Regions from separate parts of the Exiguobacterium sp. BMC-KP genome, predicted to be linked through region 2. Evidence: riboswitches for the same ligand, from Rfam matches in the RefSeq annotation. Region 2 holds a riboswitch; each other region holds the start of a gene.
What was found. A riboswitch is a leader RNA that binds a small molecule or an ion and turns the genes downstream of it on or off. The one in region 2 is predicted to bind S-adenosylmethionine.

Region 1 (5,834 bases), on a different contig from region 2:
AACTTGTCCGTCTATACTTCTGCTTCGACGAAGAGCAAAATTATGTATTCTGTTAAACGGGCTGATAAACTAACGATTTACGGAACGAGTGGCAGTTATACGCGACTAAAAAAAGGCTCGATCTACGGTTACGTCAAGACGAGTGATCTTGTCACGAAAAAACCAGATCTGTATGACATCACCGGTCAACGTTACGTGACAGAGGACGACGTCGTCATTCGGTCACAGGCAAAACTATCGGGTAAAAAAATCGGTACGTTGAAAAAAGGAAACTCGATCACTATCTATGGAAAAAGCGGTTATTTTACACGTGTCAAATATAACAATATCTTTGGTTTCGTCGATTCGAGTCGGATCGGACTAAATAAACCAAAAGCAAAAGCGAAAAAAGGGACGACGTTTTATGTGCATTTGGACCAGACTCCCCTCTTCTCCGCTGACGTCGCTTACAGTCGTCCCGCTGCCTATTTAAAAAAAGGAACAAAGCTGATTGGTCTGAAATCAATTGATGATGATTTTTGGCAGATCCGTTTAGCAAGTGGGCAAACCGGCTATGTCCTCAACCCTTATATCAGTACGAGTAAACCCGATATGCGTTTGACACAAAAAGCAATCAACCGAACGAAAATCTATACCATCAAACAGACGACTTCCTTCTTCGCAAGTCCGACAAGTCCAAAAGGCAGCGGTCTCGTTGAACAAGGCAAACGCGTTTATCCGCGTCACCGAGTCGGAAACTTCTACGTCATCCAGTCGGGCTGGACACCTGTTTATCTTCCGGTATCCGCTGTAACGATCACGTCCGATAAACGGGTCGTCAAAAAGAATAATACGCGTGGCGAAAAATTAATCCAAGCAGCCGTCCAACATATCGGTACACCTTATACATGGGGATCGCAAAATGCCGTGAACGGTGGCTTCGATTGTTCCGGTTTGATTCACTACGCGACAAATAAGGCTGGAAAATACGGTGGTCGGACGAACGTTCGTGGCTACTGGTACGGTGCGTTCTTTACAAACCAACGGACGAGCATCTCAAGCGGTAAACGCTCAGATATCGTCTTCTTCCAAAATACGTATACGAAAGGCCCATCGCATATCGGGATCATGCTCGATAGTGAACATTTCATCCACGCCGGCGGTTCACAGCTACAAATCAACTCGATTTATGAACCACGTTGGCAGGAGCACTTCCTCGGCTTTAAATCAATGTGAGACAAAAAAAGACGAATCCGTCGATTTCGGCGGGTTCGTCTCTTCTTATCGCAACACGTCAGAATGTCATCTCGACGTATTTCGTTACTTGTCGGTCCATCAAGTATAACTCGATTTGTTCGCGGTATGCTTTATAGTGGTCGGATGCGATATGTGCTTCGAGCGCCTCTTCGTCACGATACACTTCATACAACATGAATTGATGCTCATCCTCGATCGATTGATGCAAGGAATAGCGCAAGCATCCTTCTTCTTTTTGTGAGGCATGATAAACCGTTTGTAAAATCGGGAATACTTGATCCGCGAGTCCTGCTTTGATTGTAAGTACAGCGTTAACGACGATTTCTCCCATGTTTCATTATCCCCTTTCGTGATTACCTGTATCTGTACCCATTTTCACGAAAAGACACACGTCAAAGGAGCTTGAAGATGCAAACACAACTTTTTGAAGCACTTGAACAATTCGAACCAACGATGATCGCGTTACGCCGTGATTTCCACCGCCATCCGGAACTATCCTTCCAAGAAGTCCGCACACCAGAACGGATTGCTGCTTTTTACGCGGAACGTGGCATTCCTCATCAAACAGCCGTTGGAGGTCGCGGAGTCGTCGCGACGATCGAAGGCAAACAACCTGGTCCAACGATTGCTGTCCGCGCCGATTTTGATGCCTTACCACTCCAAGAAGAGACAACGCTTGCTTTCCGGTCGATCCATCCTGGTGTCATGCATGCTTGTGGACATGATGGTCATACGGCGATGGTGATGGCCCTTGCTGCTACACTCTATCCGTTACGCGATCAATTGCAAGGAACAATTCGAATCATTCACCAGCATGGGGAAGAGGTCTTTCCCGGTGGTGCGATTCAAATGATTGAAGGTGGCGTCCTCGAAGGGGTCGATGCAATTTTTGCGACACATCTTGAAAATGATTTACCTGTTGGCACGATTGGTTTTCGGGAAGGACATACGCTATGCGCCATCGACGAATTCGAAATCATCGTCCACGGTCAAGGTGGACATGCTCAAGCACCACATAAAACAAAAGATGCGCTTGTCGCCGGTGCACAGCTTGTCTGTAACTTACAACACCTCGTCAGCCGACGGGTCGATCCGTTTGAGCCTGCCGTTCTCGCAATCGGTTCTTTCCATGCAGGAACGGCACCAAACATCGTTACGGGTGAGGCACGCATCGTTGGGGAAATCCGAACGTTTAACGAGACACTGCGGCATCAGCTCCGACAAGAAGTCGATCTTGTCGCTAAAACGACTTGTGCTGGCATCGGTGCTTCGTATTCGATTGACTTCACGACGGGTTACCCCGCGCTCTGGAATCATCCGGATGAGACAAAACTCGTTCAGGAAGCTGCTGCTTTCTTGCCGAAAGCATCTGTTCGAGCACTCACACCGATGATGGCGGCGGACGACTTCGCACATTATCTAACGCATGTCCCGGGAAGTTACTTCTTTACCGGCTCCGGATATACGGATGGTCGCGTCAATTATCCACAACATCATCCGCAGTACGAAATCAACGAACAGGCGCTGCTGGTTGGTGCGAAAACACTCGGAGCGACCGTTTTACGTGCCTTAAAACCTAAGGATTGACTTTATTTCTTATGGAATGGTATCATCACAACAATGATAACGAATGACATCAACTTCATATACCCTTATCAAGAGTGGACCGAGAGATCTGGATCGATGACGTCCCAGCAACCTGCGCATAGCAAGGTGCTACGACCAGCAAAGCGAAAGCTTTGGTTGATAAAAAGCGGCGACTCCTTTTGCAACCAAGCGAAGGAGTCGTTTTCGTTTTTCTCGCTGTCAGACATACAATGGGAATTTCCCACGGAGAGGAAGAGACGGATGGAAAAAGCAACATTTGCAGGTGGATGTTTTTGGTGCATGGTGACACCATTTGAAGAATTACCAGGAATCGAGGGAATCGTATCAGGTTACATGGGCGGTCACGTCGATCATCCGACATACGAGCAAGTAAAAACAGGAACGACAGGACATCTCGAAGTCGTCCAAATCACGTTTGATCCAAGCCTATTCCCGTATGAGCGTTTACTTGAACTCTACTGGCCACAAACGGATCCGACGGATGCAGAAGGTCAATTCCAAGATCGCGGCACGCAGTACGCACCAGCAATCTTCTATCATACGGATGCGCAGCATGAAGCAGCAATCGCTTCTCGTGACGCTCTTGCCGCAAGCAATCGTTTTAAACAACCGATTGTAACGCGGATCGATGCCGCTTCTGAATTTTATCCAGCGGAAGAGTACCACCAAGACTTCCATAAGAAAAATCCAGAACACTACAAAAAAGATCGTGCCGCCTCTGGTCGTGATGCCTTCATCGAACAGGAATGGAAAGATACGACGACGGTTTAATCTAGCCTTGAACCATATAAAACAGCTGAACTGACTTCAAACATTTCGCTTATTCTCACATCTACTTTTGCAAGAGGTGAATGAGAATGAACGAGTATGTCAATGGAGTCAGTTTTTGTATGGAAACTAACAGCTCTTTCCTTTGTCGTTACCCTCACATAAATTTGTAATCGTTTACAAAAAGAAGTTTTTGATTTACGGTTAACAAAAGTTAACCGGTTAAAAAGGAGATGATTGGATGGAACAAAAAGCGATTCACATATTAGAGAACTATGAACAGTTGAAGGTAATCAGTGATCCGTTACGAACAAAAATCCTCATGTTTCTCGTCGAACAACCGCATACGGTGCATCAGTTGGCCCACTTGCTGACGTTATCGCGCGCAAAGGTCCTCTATCACGTGCGGGAACTTGAAAAGCATGACTTGATTCGCCTCGTTCGGACAGAAGAACAAGGTGGAAATCTACTGAAATACTATCAAGCGATTGCTCGAGGATACATTCCTGCTGATCATCTTCTGAACTTCGTCGAGACGAAAGAAGCGACCCGACAATCGTATCTTGAGGTACTAGACCGAGCAAAGACACGCGTCCTCACCGCTCCGACAACTGCTTTTTCTCCTGTGTCTTCAAACGTCGAAGACTGGATGAGCTTATCGCTCCAAAAAGAACTGACGATGTCTGAATCCGACTTTCAACGCTTTGCTACAAAGTATCGTGCTTTATTAGAAGAGTTCACACAATCCCCATCTGACGAAAAAGATCGAAAACACTTTTACATCATGACGACTGCTTTTTCGATTGAGGAACGATTGTTTGATCGCGACGACGTCTAATCTGGAGGTATATGATGCTACATGTTGAAATGAATACGGAACGATCCCTATTTAAAAATCGCGCCTTTTTGTTTTTATGGGGATCCGGCATGTGCTCCGCCCTTTCCCTCTCAACCTATCTGTTTGTTGAACAATGGTATGTCATCCATACGTTAAACCAGGCATCCTTTCTCGGACTCGTCCTAATGGCTACCTTGTTACCTCGTATTTTTTTAATGTTGTTCGGTGGCGTTTTATCTGATCGCTATAAACGTTCGACGATCATGCGCATCTCAAGTAGTCTGCGGATCAGTTTTATTCTTTGTCTTCTCATGTTACTTCATACCGATCAGCTTACATTGCTAACGATCTTAGGATTCGCCTTTTTATTCGGCAGTGTAGATGCATTTTATTCACCCGCGAATGCTTCTTTACTGCCTACACTTGTTCCAAACGAACAACTTACTAAAGCTAACTCCTTGATTCAAACATCAAATCAAATCGCGCTCTTTTCAGGTCCAATTCTTGGCGGAGTCATTCTCAGCTATTCTTCTTACTCATACGTCTTTCTTGTAATCTTCGGGACCCTCTGTCTGACGCTCCTCTTCACGTATGGGATTCGTGAGGCTAAGACTAAGCGAGCACTCCAGCATTCCGCTCTATCTGAACTAAAAGAAGGGCTTCATTACGTTCTACACTTTCAGCAACTCAAGCAGACACTTTTTCTCATCATCTGCGTCAATTTCTTTTTCTTCGGACCGCTCTTACTCGGAATTCCCTTACTCGTTCATGATGTGCTTCAAGGAGACGCGATGGATTTAAGTTACATGCAAGGGGCTTATCAAATGGGAATGCTTGGTGGTGCGCTTTCGATTGGTTTTGTCCAGACGAAAGTAAGTGGGATTACCTCATCGGTTCGATTGATTGGCGCATTAGGTCTATTCCTTTGCTTACTTAGTCAAGTCCAACAGATTTGGTTGTACTTGACTCTTCTTCTATCACTCGGTGCCCTATCTTCCATCATCAATATTCGAATCATTACATCCATCCAGTCTCAGTGTGCAGAACAAATGATGGGACGCGTCATGAGTGTCGTCAATGCATCGTCCAACGGTCTTGTTCCATTATCTTATGCAGTCCTCTCACTTCTACTGTCATTTCATATTTCGATCACGACGATTATGTTGTACTGTGGTCTTCTTATCCTTGTTCTATCACTCTATTTCAGAAAACGCATGATCCAAACAAAAGACTAGTCAAAAAAAGACAGTGGATTTGAATTCCACTGTCTCCATTTAATTACGAAACACGTTCTACTTGATCCTTTGCCTGTTGTTCCGGCGCCACGACTTGATACCGTTTCAAGACGAAGATCCCACATACCATGACGGCGAGACCGACGAGC
Region 2 (5,834 bases):
GTATGAAATCGCAAAGACGAAAAATGTCCCACAATATCGGGAAGCTCGTAAACGTGAGTTGATGTTCAAGATTCTCAAAGCACAGGCTGAATCGACTGGTCTTTATTTCCTCGAAGGGGTACTCGAAGTCATCCCTGGCAATCCACAAATGCAAAACGATGGTGGCTTCGGCTTCCTTCGTCCTATCAATTATTCCCAATCCTCTGAAGATATCTATATCGCAGCTTCTCAAATCCGACGCTTTAATCTACGTAATGGTGATGTCGTTACAGGTAAAGTCCGTCCACCGAAGGAAAACGAACGTTTCCAAGGACTACTTAGCGTGGAAGCCGTTAACGGTGAAGCACCGGATACAGCGCGTAATCGTTTATTCTTCCCGGCACTGACACCAATCTATCCGGATCGTTTGATGCGTCTTGAGACCGAACCGCGTCATCTATCTGTTCGTGTCATGGATATGATCGCACCGGTCGGATTTGGTCAACGTGGTTTAATTGTCGCACCACCAAAAGCAGGGAAAACATCATTACTCAAAGAAATCGCGAACTCGATTCAAGAGAATCATCCTGATGTCGAACTGATCATTCTCTTGATTGATGAGCGACCTGAGGAAGTGACAGATATCGAGCGTTCGGTTCCGGGAGCGGATGTTGTCAGCTCGACGTTTGACGAAACACCAGACAACCACGTTCGGATTTCAGAACTCGTGCTTGAGCGGGCAATGCGACTCGTCGAACATAAGAAAGATGTCGTCATCTTGATGGATTCAATCACGCGTCTGACACGTGCCTATAACTTAACGGTGCCGCAAAGCGGACGAACGCTCTCAGGCGGGATTGACCCAGCTGCATTCCATAAACCAAAACGGTTCTTTGGTGCGGCGCGAAACATCGAGCATGGTGGTAGTTTGACGATTCTTGCAACAGCACTTGTCGAGACAGGATCCCGTATGGATGATGTCATCTATGAGGAATTCAAAGGGACGGGGAACATGGAACTTCATCTCGATCGTAAGTTGTCGGAACGCAGAATCTTCCCAGCGATCGATATCCGGAAATCGGGTACACGTAAGGAAGAACTGTTGCTTCCAAAAGAGCAGCTTGATGCGCTCTGGACGATTCGCCGGACGATGAACGAGTCGAACGAGTTTGTCGATACGTTCCTGCGTAAGATTCGTGATACGAAAAATAATGAAGAATTTTTCGTCGAACTTGAGAAAGAACAGAAGAAAGCGGTCCGACGCGCACCAGCAAAACCGCGTACCGTCAAGAAGGAAATACCGACCGAAAAATAACTATTGCGACGCATAAAAAAATCGTTTAGTATAGGAAGGTAACTTACTCTGGCTCAGCAAATGAACCAGGGCGGAAGGAGAGAAATCAACCATGAAACAAGGAATTCACCCTAACTACAACAAAGTAGTATTTATGGATTCAACGACTGAGTACAAATTCTTAAGCGGTTCTACTCGTTCTTCGAACGAAACAATCACTTGGGAAGATGGTAACGAGTACCCACTCATCCGTGTGGATGTGTCTTCAGACTCGCACCCATTCTACACAGGTCGTCAAAAGTTCAACGCGGCAGATGGTCGTGTCGATCGCTTCAACAAAAAATACGGCCGCAAGTAATGACTTGTCGGTTCTTAAAAAACAGCCTGCCTCCATTACGGAAGCAGGCTGTTTTTGTATAGACTGAATTGTGAACGGTAAGCGAGATATGTCTTCAAGACAAATGAGAAGGCGATTCCACCAGCGATCCCAATTAGATACGGCATAACTTCAGGATGTGCCAAGATATAATCCACGACTTTATGGAACGAGAGATGACGACCGACGAAATAACCGGCACCTAAGAAGACGCTGATCCAGATTAAAGCACCTGTATACGCGTAACTCGCAAACACGCGAAACGGCATTTTCGAGACACCTGCAAAAAAGGCAGAAAGCTGACGGAGACCAGGTATGTAGTAACCGATGATCAAAACGGATTTTCCGTAACGTCGAAATCCAGCTTCAGCGGAAAGGATATGTTTTTCTGAGATACGCATTTTCGGTCCGACGCGGTGCAGTAGTGGCATACCGAGTTTTAAACCGAGTAAATAACTAATCGTCATACCGATACAACTTCCTGCGTAAGCGGCAAGAATCGTACCGAACAGCGGTAGATTACCTTGATGCATCCAAAATCCGGACAAAACGAGTAGGGTCTCATCGGGAACCGGTAATCCCACGATACCACCTGCGAGAAGAACGGAGAGACCAAGGGCACCATATTGGTGCAGGATGTCATGTAAGAGATGATGAATCGGGGACACCTTCTTTCGTGAGAATCTTCTTCTTCAGTGTACAGGAAATAGGGGACCGTTGGAATGAAAGGACAAAAATTCTAGGGAAAGAAAAAATGAATTTTGATTTCCGGAAGTCAACCCTTTTTCTCAATACCGTTTCGAGCTATACTCGTTAAAGTGACTATTTTTAGAGGACGGTGTCGGACGATGATGCATGTAATAAATCAGTACGGCTGGATCGAAGTAATTTGTGGCAGTATGTTTTCCGGGAAATCGGAAGAGTTGATTCGTCGTGTCAGACGGGCGCAGTACGGCAAACTGCCTGTTCAAGTATTCAAGCCGGCGATCGACGACCGATACCACGAAGAACATGTCGTCTCTCACGTTGGTAATTCCGTCGTAGCGATTCCGATGGCGACGAGTCGTGATCTCTACGCAGCAGTAGCAGAAGAGACACAGATCGTCGGTATCGATGAAGTTCAATTCTTTGATGATGAAATCGTACAAGTCATCGAAGCACTCGCACAAGACGGAAAACGCGTCATTTGTGCAGGGCTTGATCAAGACTTCCGGGCAGAGCCATTCGGCAAGATGCCTGAATTACTGGCACGTGCAGAATTCGTGACGAAGCTACAGGCAATCTGTCTCTCCTGTGGGGATCCGGCTTCTCGGACACAACGTTTGATTGACGGAAAACCAGCGAACTATGATGACCCGATCATCCTAGTCGGTGCTTCAGAGTCGTATGAGCCACGGTGTCGCCATTGCCATGAGGTACCTGGAAAGCCGAAGCCACTTCAATCTGTGCAACACCAAGAAAATTAAAAAAAGACGGACCGTTTGCGGTCGTCCTTTGATTTAGCAGCTGTTCAATTCCATCCGGAAACGAATAGCTGCTTTTTAATTTATCCTGTTTCTTGCGAAAACTGACACGATTGTTCGATAAAGCGAATCGTCTCACGGACGATTACATCTTGGTCATGATCAAGTGTCGCGACGTGGTATGAATTGAGTAGACAGTAGCTTCGTTTATCATTCGTTCCGATATGACGGTGCAAGTAATCTGAACTCGACGGTGGAACGACGTGATCGGTTGCGGAATAAAGAATCAACGTCGGAAGGAGAATCGATCCCAAGCGTCCTTTCGTCTCATCCATCAAGCGGACGAGTTCGAACGCGCAACGACTTGGAACGAGATCGTAGATGATTTCAAAGGCGGACCGCTTGATATCCGGTGCCCCTTCCGGTAAGTACTGAGGACCGTCATCAAACGAGAGTGCTTCATACGACGGAACGGAAAGTGCGGCGTTGATCGTAATGATGCCGGCAAACGGAATCCCGTCAGCAGCGAGCGATAACGCGAGCGTCGCCCCCATCGATTGACCGATGACAAAAACTTGGTCGCATGTTTCTTGTAAACGTGAATAACCGTCTTGCAGGCTTTGTTTCCAACATCGTGCAGTCGATTGTTCGAACTCGCGGACGTTCGTTCCGTGACCACGCAAACGCGGCGCATAGACGGTAAAACCTTCAGCAGCAAATGCCTCACCGACGTCCCGAACACTTTGAGGAGTCGCGTTAAAACCATGACAGAGCAGGATTCCGATCGATCCACCTTGAAGATAAAATGCTTCAGCACCAGTCAATACAGGATAGTTCATCATTACTATTTTTCCTCCATTCATGAAAAAAACTCGTCGACGTCACTGCTTGGACGCCCACGAGTTTTTCACCGTATCATCCAAAGCCGCGCTTTGCTGGTCGGAGCACCTTACAGATTGCAGGTTGCCGTGAAGTCATAGAGCCAGGTCTCTCGTTCACTCTTGATAAATATCATATTGGAATTGTCGGATTAATCATTGAAACGATGGTAGCACGTTCGAAAATGACTTGTCAAATCGTTCTTGACGAATCATGATTCGTTCTTTAAGCTAATCCATAACTTGTCAATCAATCGATATGCGCCAAATGGATTATTTTTGAAAAGTTGGTTGACTTTTAAAGGTTCGACCCGTAATGTAAAAATTAGTTTTACGACATAAGCAACAACGCAACAACACACATACGAATTTCATACCGCAATACTTATCCAGAGAGGTGGAGGGACTGGCCCTGCGAAACCTCGGCAACAGACTCATTATGAGCACTGTGCCAATTCCATCAGACAAATGTCTGAGAGATGAGTGGAGTGGATTCTGCCACTGTGCGGATCCAGGTCTCTTCTTGTTTCTCAAGAAGGGACCTTTTTTTGTTGAATGAAGGGGGAAAACGGAATGATTGCATTTCATCAAGTCAAAAAAATGTACGTCACGAAGGATCAGACGATCGCAGCGCTCGACGGTGTCGACCTGACGATCGAGAAAGGCGAAATCTTCGGTGTCATCGGCTTTAGCGGTGCCGGGAAAAGTTCATTGCTCCGCTGCGTCAACCTCTTAGAACGACCGACGTCAGGAACCGTGACGGTCGACGGGGAAGATTTGACACAACTATCACCGAAGAAACTACGTCAAGCAAAACAGCGGATCGGGATGATCTTTCAACACTTCAATCTATTGAATGCGAACACGGTCTTTACGAATGTCGCGAAGCCACTCGTTCTCGCAGGCATCAAAAAAGATGAGATTCGCCGCCGGGTGACGGAGTTACTCGAATTCGTCGATCTCGCGGACAAGGCGGATCATTATCCGGATCAATTATCCGGCGGACAAAAGCAACGTGTCGGTATCGCTCGGGCACTAGCGACGCAACCATCCGTCCTTTTATGTGACGAAGCGACGTCAGCGCTCGATCCCCAGACGACACATCATATTCTGCAATTATTGAAACGAATCAATGCCGAATACGGGATCACGATTCTTTTGATCACCCATGAGATGGGCGTCATTCGGGAGATTTGCGACCGCGTCGCCGTCATCGAAGCCGGGAAGCTGATCGAGTCAGGAACAGTCTTTGATGTCTTTTCAAACCCGCAGACTGAGACAGCGAAAAACTTCGTCCGGTCCGTCATGCATGACGAGATTCCAGCATCGATTCGCCAGTTGATCGAATCACGGAATGCGAATCCAATCTATAAGATTCATTTCCTCGGTCATCACACAGGGCAGCCGCTCTTGTCACAAGTTGCGAAACGTTTTGATGTTGATGTCAACATTTTGCACGGTAGCATCACGGAGTTGCAGGAGACGCCGTTCGGCACTTTGCTCGTTGAATTAATTGGTGAAGCGACTGAAGTGAAACGAGCCTTACAGTACATTGATCAAGCACAAGTGACGGTCGAGGAGGTGCTAGCTGATGCTAGTTAATTACAGTGATATCTGGACAGCATTTTTGCAAACGATGACGATGGTATCCGTCTCACTCTTATTCTCGACCTTGATCGGCTTACCGCTTGGCATCTTGCTCGTCGTCACACGAAAAGGCGCATTACTTGAGAACGTCCCGCTATTCACGTTCTTCAATAGCATCGTTAATATCTTCCGCTCGATTCCGTTCATCATCTTACTCGTCGCGATCATCCCATTGACACGGTTGATCGTTCAGACGT
Region 3 (5,834 bases), on a different contig from region 2:
GCACAATGGGTTGCAGAAATCGTCGTACCCTCTAGCGATCAGCCAATCGTCGATGAATTGTTCACAAAACATTTACGTGCTTTAATTGAAATCACGATCTCACGACCTGATAATGATCCTGCTGCGATGATCGTCACGCCCCTTGAACGGACTGCCTTAAGCGAACACGTCTCGTATGTCTTCACCGGTAAGATGGTCATGATGAAGAATGATTTATCCGAATCAATCTTACGCGAAGTCGTCGAGGACGGATTCGCCGGCGAGGAGCTCGTCCAAGAGTACAAGGATCGTCGTTCAAAACGTGGCGCGCATATTACGAGCATTGCGAAGGAAACATTCAAACAGTATTTAGCAGAACATCCGGAAGCACCGATTTCTTAAGGTTTCTCAACTTCATCCGTGATGTGATCCGCTACATTAATTCGATCAATCGTATAGTGATCCGTATAGTGGATATAATTCGCACACGCGTTTTTTAACGGTGTCCGGTAACTGAACGTCTCATCAATCGATGATAAGGCTGCCTTGATCGTATGTGAATGACAAACGATTAAGATGCGTTTGCCCTCATGCACTCGCGTCACTTCCTGTAACGCTTCGAACACGCGGTCCTGAATCGCTTGTTCCGTCTCAAGACCCGGAACGAGGTTCGTATCGTTCGCTTGAACCGCTTCATAAATCGCTGCGACCGGCTCACCGGAAGCTGCACCAAACTCGCGTTCAACGAGTCGGTCATCCGTCGCTGTGATCGTCAATCCGACAGCACGACCGATGATTTCAGCTGTCTCAACGGCACGCGATAACGGGCTTGCTAATAAGACATCCCACTCCTCATTTGCTAGATAAGCGGCGCTTAGCTCCGCTTGTCTTCTTCCTGTTGCATTCAATGGAATATCTTCTCTTCCTTGGATCCGTTCATTTAAGTTCCAATCCGTCTGACCATGCCGCACTAAACAAATTTCAGTCATGTCTCTGTCTCCTTCATTCAAGAAATATGACTGATTGTATCATGTTTTTCACTTGAAAGTTGTCGCGGTGGCAATAACAACACCTGACAGGTGAATCGTTCAATTCGTTCGAGCAGTCGCTCAATCTTTAATGGATTTTCGGTCTGTGCAAAACTAGCAAGTGAGTGGGTACCATTCGGAAAAGAAAACAAACGGACATCCGCTCCTACATCGGCTCCCTTCTCAACGAAATGGAGCGCTTGTGAAAAGGGAACGATTGGATCTTTTTTGCCATGCAGGAGCATGATTGGTGGGGCGTCTGATGAGAGATGCGTCACGGGTGAAACGTGGGTCATAAGTTTGCGCCATTCTTCCCGTCCACCTTTATAAAACTTAATGTGAGCGATCCAAGTCTGAATGAAATTAAACAATAAAAAATTCGTCGGTGGATATAAAGCGATGACACCACTGATCAATGGCATGTGTCCTTCATCGCGCTCCCCGACGAAAGCAGTTGGAGCAAGTGCCGTCGTCAGCATAAGTGCAGCTCCGGCTGAGTCTCCCCATACCATCATTCGTCCTCTTAGAATACGGAGATCCTCTGCTTCCTTGTTTAAAAAGCATAGCGCATCCCGTACATCCTCCAAGTTATCCGGAAAATAACTGCCGTCTTCGAACAAACGATAATCGATACTACAAACGGCAACTCCGAGTTCAAGTAGGCGATCAACGATTGGGCTAAAGCAGAACATGTCCTCGCGCTCACCACGAACGAATGCGCCACCATGCGCGTAGATTGCGACCGGAAACGGTCCTTCTCCTGGCGGATAATAGAGATCGAGTTGTAAGGTGCGGTCTCCCACTTGTTTGTAGGTGAGCGTCCGCGGTGCGAGTTGTTTTTCTGTGAGTGGCAAGGCGGGTTCAGTCCATCGAAGCAGTGCCCCATAATTGTTCCAAATGCTTGCTCCCGCTGCTGCCGTCGTCAATAATGCAGCTCCCCCCATTAGCCATGCAGTTTCACGTTTCACTTGATCACCTCCAATAAGACGTACCAGTTTCTTCACTTTATTACTCTTTTACCCCGTTTTAAAAGAAGTCGAACGTCTCGGTATTCCTACTTGACGCCTCCCGTACGTTCCGCTATAGTGAAAAAGTCCAAATCGGAACAATTACGTTTTAAAAACGGAGGTAACACATAATGAAAAAAGTCATTCCCGCTCTAACGGTCGCATTTGCGAGTGCAAGTCTCCTCGCAGCTTGCGGCTCAAACAGCGATTCGTCGACTTCAAATAACAAACAGACAGAAGTTTATACATCAACGTTCGCAACCGCTGCTATTGCTCGTGAAATCGGCGGTGATCAAGTCAGCGTCAAGATGATCGTCCCACCTGGAGCAGACCCTCACTCTTATGAACCCACCTCAAAGCAACTCACTGAAATCGCTAAAGGTGACCTATTCCTCTTGACAGGTACGACACTCGAACCGTATTCGAAAAAAATCCAAGAGAGCTTAAAAGGCACGGACGTCCGTTTCATTGAGACGAGTAAAGACGTTACCTTACTAGAATCGGATGCTACGCTTCACGCTCATGAAGAAGAAGGACATGATGATCACGCAACGGATGAACATGCGCATGAAGAAGAAGGACATGATCATGGAAAATATGATCCACACGTCTGGCTCGATCCTATCAACGCGAAAGCAATGGCACGTTCGATTACAATTGCTCTATCAAAAGAAGCACCAAAAGATAAAGCAACATTCGAGAAAAACTTAGAAGCCTTCGACCAACAAGCTGATGAGTTAGACGAACAATTCAAGCAAGCCGTCGCTGACGGATCGAAAAAAGAATTGCTTGTCACGCATGCCGCTTATGGTTATCTTGCAGAACGGTACGGATTTACGCAACTTCCAATCGCCGGAATTTCTCCTTCCGATGAACCCTCACAAAAGCAACTGGCTGCTTTAGTGAAAGAAGCACGCATGCATGATTTGAAATATATCGCATTCGAAGAGACTGTTTCCCCGAAGGTCGCGCGCGTCATCCAAAAAGAAATCGGAGCTGAATCCGTGACGATTCATAACCTAGAGTCGGTCACGAAAACGCAACAAAACAGTTCTTATTTCAAATTGATGGAAGAAAACGTCCAGACATTGAAACAAGCACTTCAGTAAAGTACAGTTGACACGCGTTACTCAATGCGGTACGGTAAGAAACGTGTTTTACAACAATTGAATGACTTCTTTTTATCGCGAGAAACGGAGGGACTGGCCCGATGATGTTTCGGCAGCGGACGATTTGATTCGTACTGTGCCAAATCCAGCAAGCGAAAGCTTGAGAGATAAGAAGAGCGTCTTTATTTTATAAAGACCTCCTTCTTTCTTGCGAAGGGGTCTTTTTTTGTATTTTTGAGAAACGAGGTGTCAACAATGAATGAAACGATTACGCCTAACAAATGGGCACTGCTTCCTCTCGTCGTATTCCTGGTCCTCTTTATCGGTGCCGGAATCTTTTATGACGACTTTTACAAATTCCCGATTCTTATCGCCGCTTTGATCGCTTTAATCTTTGCTGCAATCACAACGAAAGGGAGTATCAACCAGACCGTCGAACGGATTGCGACTGGTGCCGGGAATCCTGATATCATGATCATGGTCTTCATCTTCTTATTAGCCGGTACGTTTTCTGGTACTGCAGAAGCGATCGGTGCAATCGATGCAACCGTTAATGCTGCCTTGACGTTCTTGCCTCCCTCGCTCCTCATGAGTGGTCTGTTCATCATCGCCGCCTTCATTTCGATGGCAATGGGAACATCAACTGGAACGATTGCTGCACTTGCTCCCATCGCCTTCGGTATTCATGAAGCGACAGGTATCAATGTTGCCATCGCAGCGGCAGCTGTCGTTGGTGGATCGATGTTCGGAGATAACTTGTCATTCATTTCCGATACGACGATTGCTGCCGTTCGGACACAAAAAACGAACATGCGCGATAAATTCCGAACGAACTTCATGATCGTTCTCCCGGCTGCCATCTTGACGGTCATCCTACTCGCATTCGTGTCTGGTTCTGGTGACGTCGTCGAAGCAAAAGCATTCGAGTTCTATAAATTGATTCCGTACCTTGCCGTCATCGTACTAGCGATCTTTGGCGTCAACGTCATTCTTGTTCTCATCGGTGGTACGTTACTCACCGGCATCATCGGTATGATCGACGGTAGCTTCGGCTTAAGTGGATTCGTCCTCTCGATGTCCGAAGGGATGTTAGGAATGGCTGAGATTTCAATTTTGACACTCCTCATGGGTGGTCTCGTCAGCTTGATTACGTTCAACGGCGGAATTGCTTTCTTAAAAGAGACGCTGACACGCAAGATTTCACAACGTCGTGGTGCTGAATTCAGTATGGCAGCACTCGTCAGCGCAACAAACCTTGCGACGGCAAACAATACGATCTCGATTTTGGTCGCTGGACCACTAGCAGCTGAAATAGCAGATACGTATGAAGTTGATCGTAAGAAATCGGCGAGTATCCTCGATATCTTCTCTTGTGGTATTCAAGGCATCATCCCGTATGGAGCACAGCTTTTGATTGCAGCGGAGTTGACGAAGACGGCTTCTCCTGAACTGATTCCGTATCTGTTCTATCCGTTCCTACTCTTCATTTGTGGATCAATCGCCATCTTCTTCGGATTCCCACGCATGAAAAAGACATCGACGAAGCAAGAAAAAATTTCTTCTTAATCGACAACAGGTCCGATCGTCATGATCGGACCTGTTTTTATTATTTTTTCTGCTTTGCTTGTCTTTCTAAAATCAAATAGGCGATTGCCGGAAGTGGAAATTGAACGAGTCCAGCTCCTCCCCAAACCCATGGATTACGTCCTGACTTTCGAGCACTGAGAAACAGACTAACTGCTTGTGTGACCAACAAGGCACCAATACTGAGCCAAGCTCCCTTTGATAACTTTTTATTCTTTTGAGCCATCTTTTCTCCCCCTCTTTCTGACATACGGTCAGATTTTATGAATTCTCTTCTATTTTACCGCATTCTATTTCTCCATGAGCATGGAAACGGACGTCTTCGTTCGTTCATGCTAAACTAAACGAGCAAATCTAAAACTATGTTTTATGAGGAGGAGTAACACATGCAATACGCAAAACTTTCAAATGGTATTACGATTCCCCAAATCGGATTCGGTGTCTGGCAAGTAGATGAAGAGACAGAAGCACCTGCTGCTGTCGCTGAAGCACTACGCGTCGGCTATCGTCACATTGATACAGCTGCTGTATACAAAAACGAGCGCGGTGTCGCAAAAGGAATCAAGGAAAGCGGCGTGAAACGTGAGGATCTCTTCTTAACGTCAAAAGTCTGGAACGATGATATTCGTGCCGGTCGGACGAAGGAAGCATTCGCAGAATCGCTCGAACGTCTCGAAACAGATTATCTTGACCTCTACCTGATCCACTGGCCGGTCGAAGGCTATATCGAAGCGTGGAAAGCGATGGTTGAACTATATGAAGCAGGCAAGATCAAAGCGATCGGTGTCTCGAACTTCAAGGAACATCACCTCGATACATTGGCAGAAGAGGGCTTGATGGCACCAATGATCAACCAAGTCGAGTTGCATCCACAATTGCCGCAACACGAACTGCACGAATACTTGCAAGATCACAACATCCAAGTCGAAGCATGGAGCCCACTCATGCAAGGGAAATTCCTCGAAATCAACGATTTCAAGGAAATCGCAGAGAAGCACGGCAAGACACCTTCACAAGTCGTCTTACGTTGGCACCTCGACAACGGCATCGTCGCTCTTCCGAAATCCGTTACACCTGAACGCATTGCGGAAAACTTCGACGTCTTTGATTTCCAACTCGATGCAGAT

Region 1: it holds a riboswitch for S-adenosylmethionine, as region 2 does, so the genes downstream of both, msrA (peptide-methionine (S)-S-oxide reductase MsrA) here and ADM98_RS16470 (alpha/beta hydrolase) in region 2, are expected to answer to the same signal.
Region 3: it holds a riboswitch for S-adenosylmethionine, as region 2 does, so the genes downstream of both, ADM98_RS02755 (Na+/H+ antiporter NhaC family protein) here and ADM98_RS16470 (alpha/beta hydrolase) in region 2, are expected to answer to the same signal.

The regions. Positions count from the first base shown of each region.
Region 1 is NZ_LGIW01000014.1:264,505-270,338, reverse strand. It holds gene ADM98_RS05295 (C40 family peptidase) at 1-1,215, shown strand, start outside; gene ADM98_RS05290 (putative quinol monooxygenase) at 1,274-1,567, opposite strand; gene ADM98_RS05285 (M20 metallopeptidase family protein) at 1,645-2,823, shown strand; SAM riboswitch class I at 2,886-2,989, shown strand; gene msrA (peptide-methionine (S)-S-oxide reductase MsrA) at 3,085-3,615, shown strand; gene ADM98_RS05275 (winged helix-turn-helix domain-containing protein) at 3,854-4,450, shown strand; gene ADM98_RS05270 (MFS transporter) at 4,462-5,685, shown strand; gene ADM98_RS05265 (DMT family transporter) at 5,729-5,834, opposite strand, start outside.
Region 2 is NZ_LGIW01000015.1:2,098,985-2,104,818, reverse strand. It holds gene rho (transcription termination factor Rho) at 1-1,294, shown strand, start outside; gene ADM98_RS16485 (type B 50S ribosomal protein L31) at 1,386-1,631, shown strand; gene ADM98_RS16480 (DedA family protein) at 1,667-2,317, opposite strand; gene ADM98_RS16475 (thymidine kinase) at 2,501-3,115, shown strand; gene ADM98_RS16470 (alpha/beta hydrolase) at 3,196-3,951, opposite strand; SAM riboswitch class I at 4,022-4,123, opposite strand; SAM riboswitch class I at 4,373-4,476, shown strand; gene ADM98_RS16465 (methionine ABC transporter ATP-binding protein) at 4,564-5,592, shown strand; gene ADM98_RS16460 (methionine ABC transporter permease) at 5,582-5,834, shown strand, end outside.
Region 3 is NZ_LGIW01000012.1:243,448-249,281, reverse strand. It holds gene ADM98_RS02775 (YwpF family protein) at 1-381, shown strand, start outside; gene ADM98_RS02770 (histidine phosphatase family protein) at 378-968, opposite strand; gene ADM98_RS02765 (alpha/beta hydrolase) at 986-1,975, opposite strand; gene ADM98_RS02760 (metal ABC transporter solute-binding protein, Zn/Mn family) at 2,146-3,123, shown strand; SAM riboswitch class I at 3,193-3,297, shown strand; gene ADM98_RS02755 (Na+/H+ antiporter NhaC family protein) at 3,379-4,689, shown strand; gene ADM98_RS02750 (hypothetical protein) at 4,730-4,933, opposite strand; gene ADM98_RS02745 (aldo/keto reductase) at 5,094-5,834, shown strand, end outside.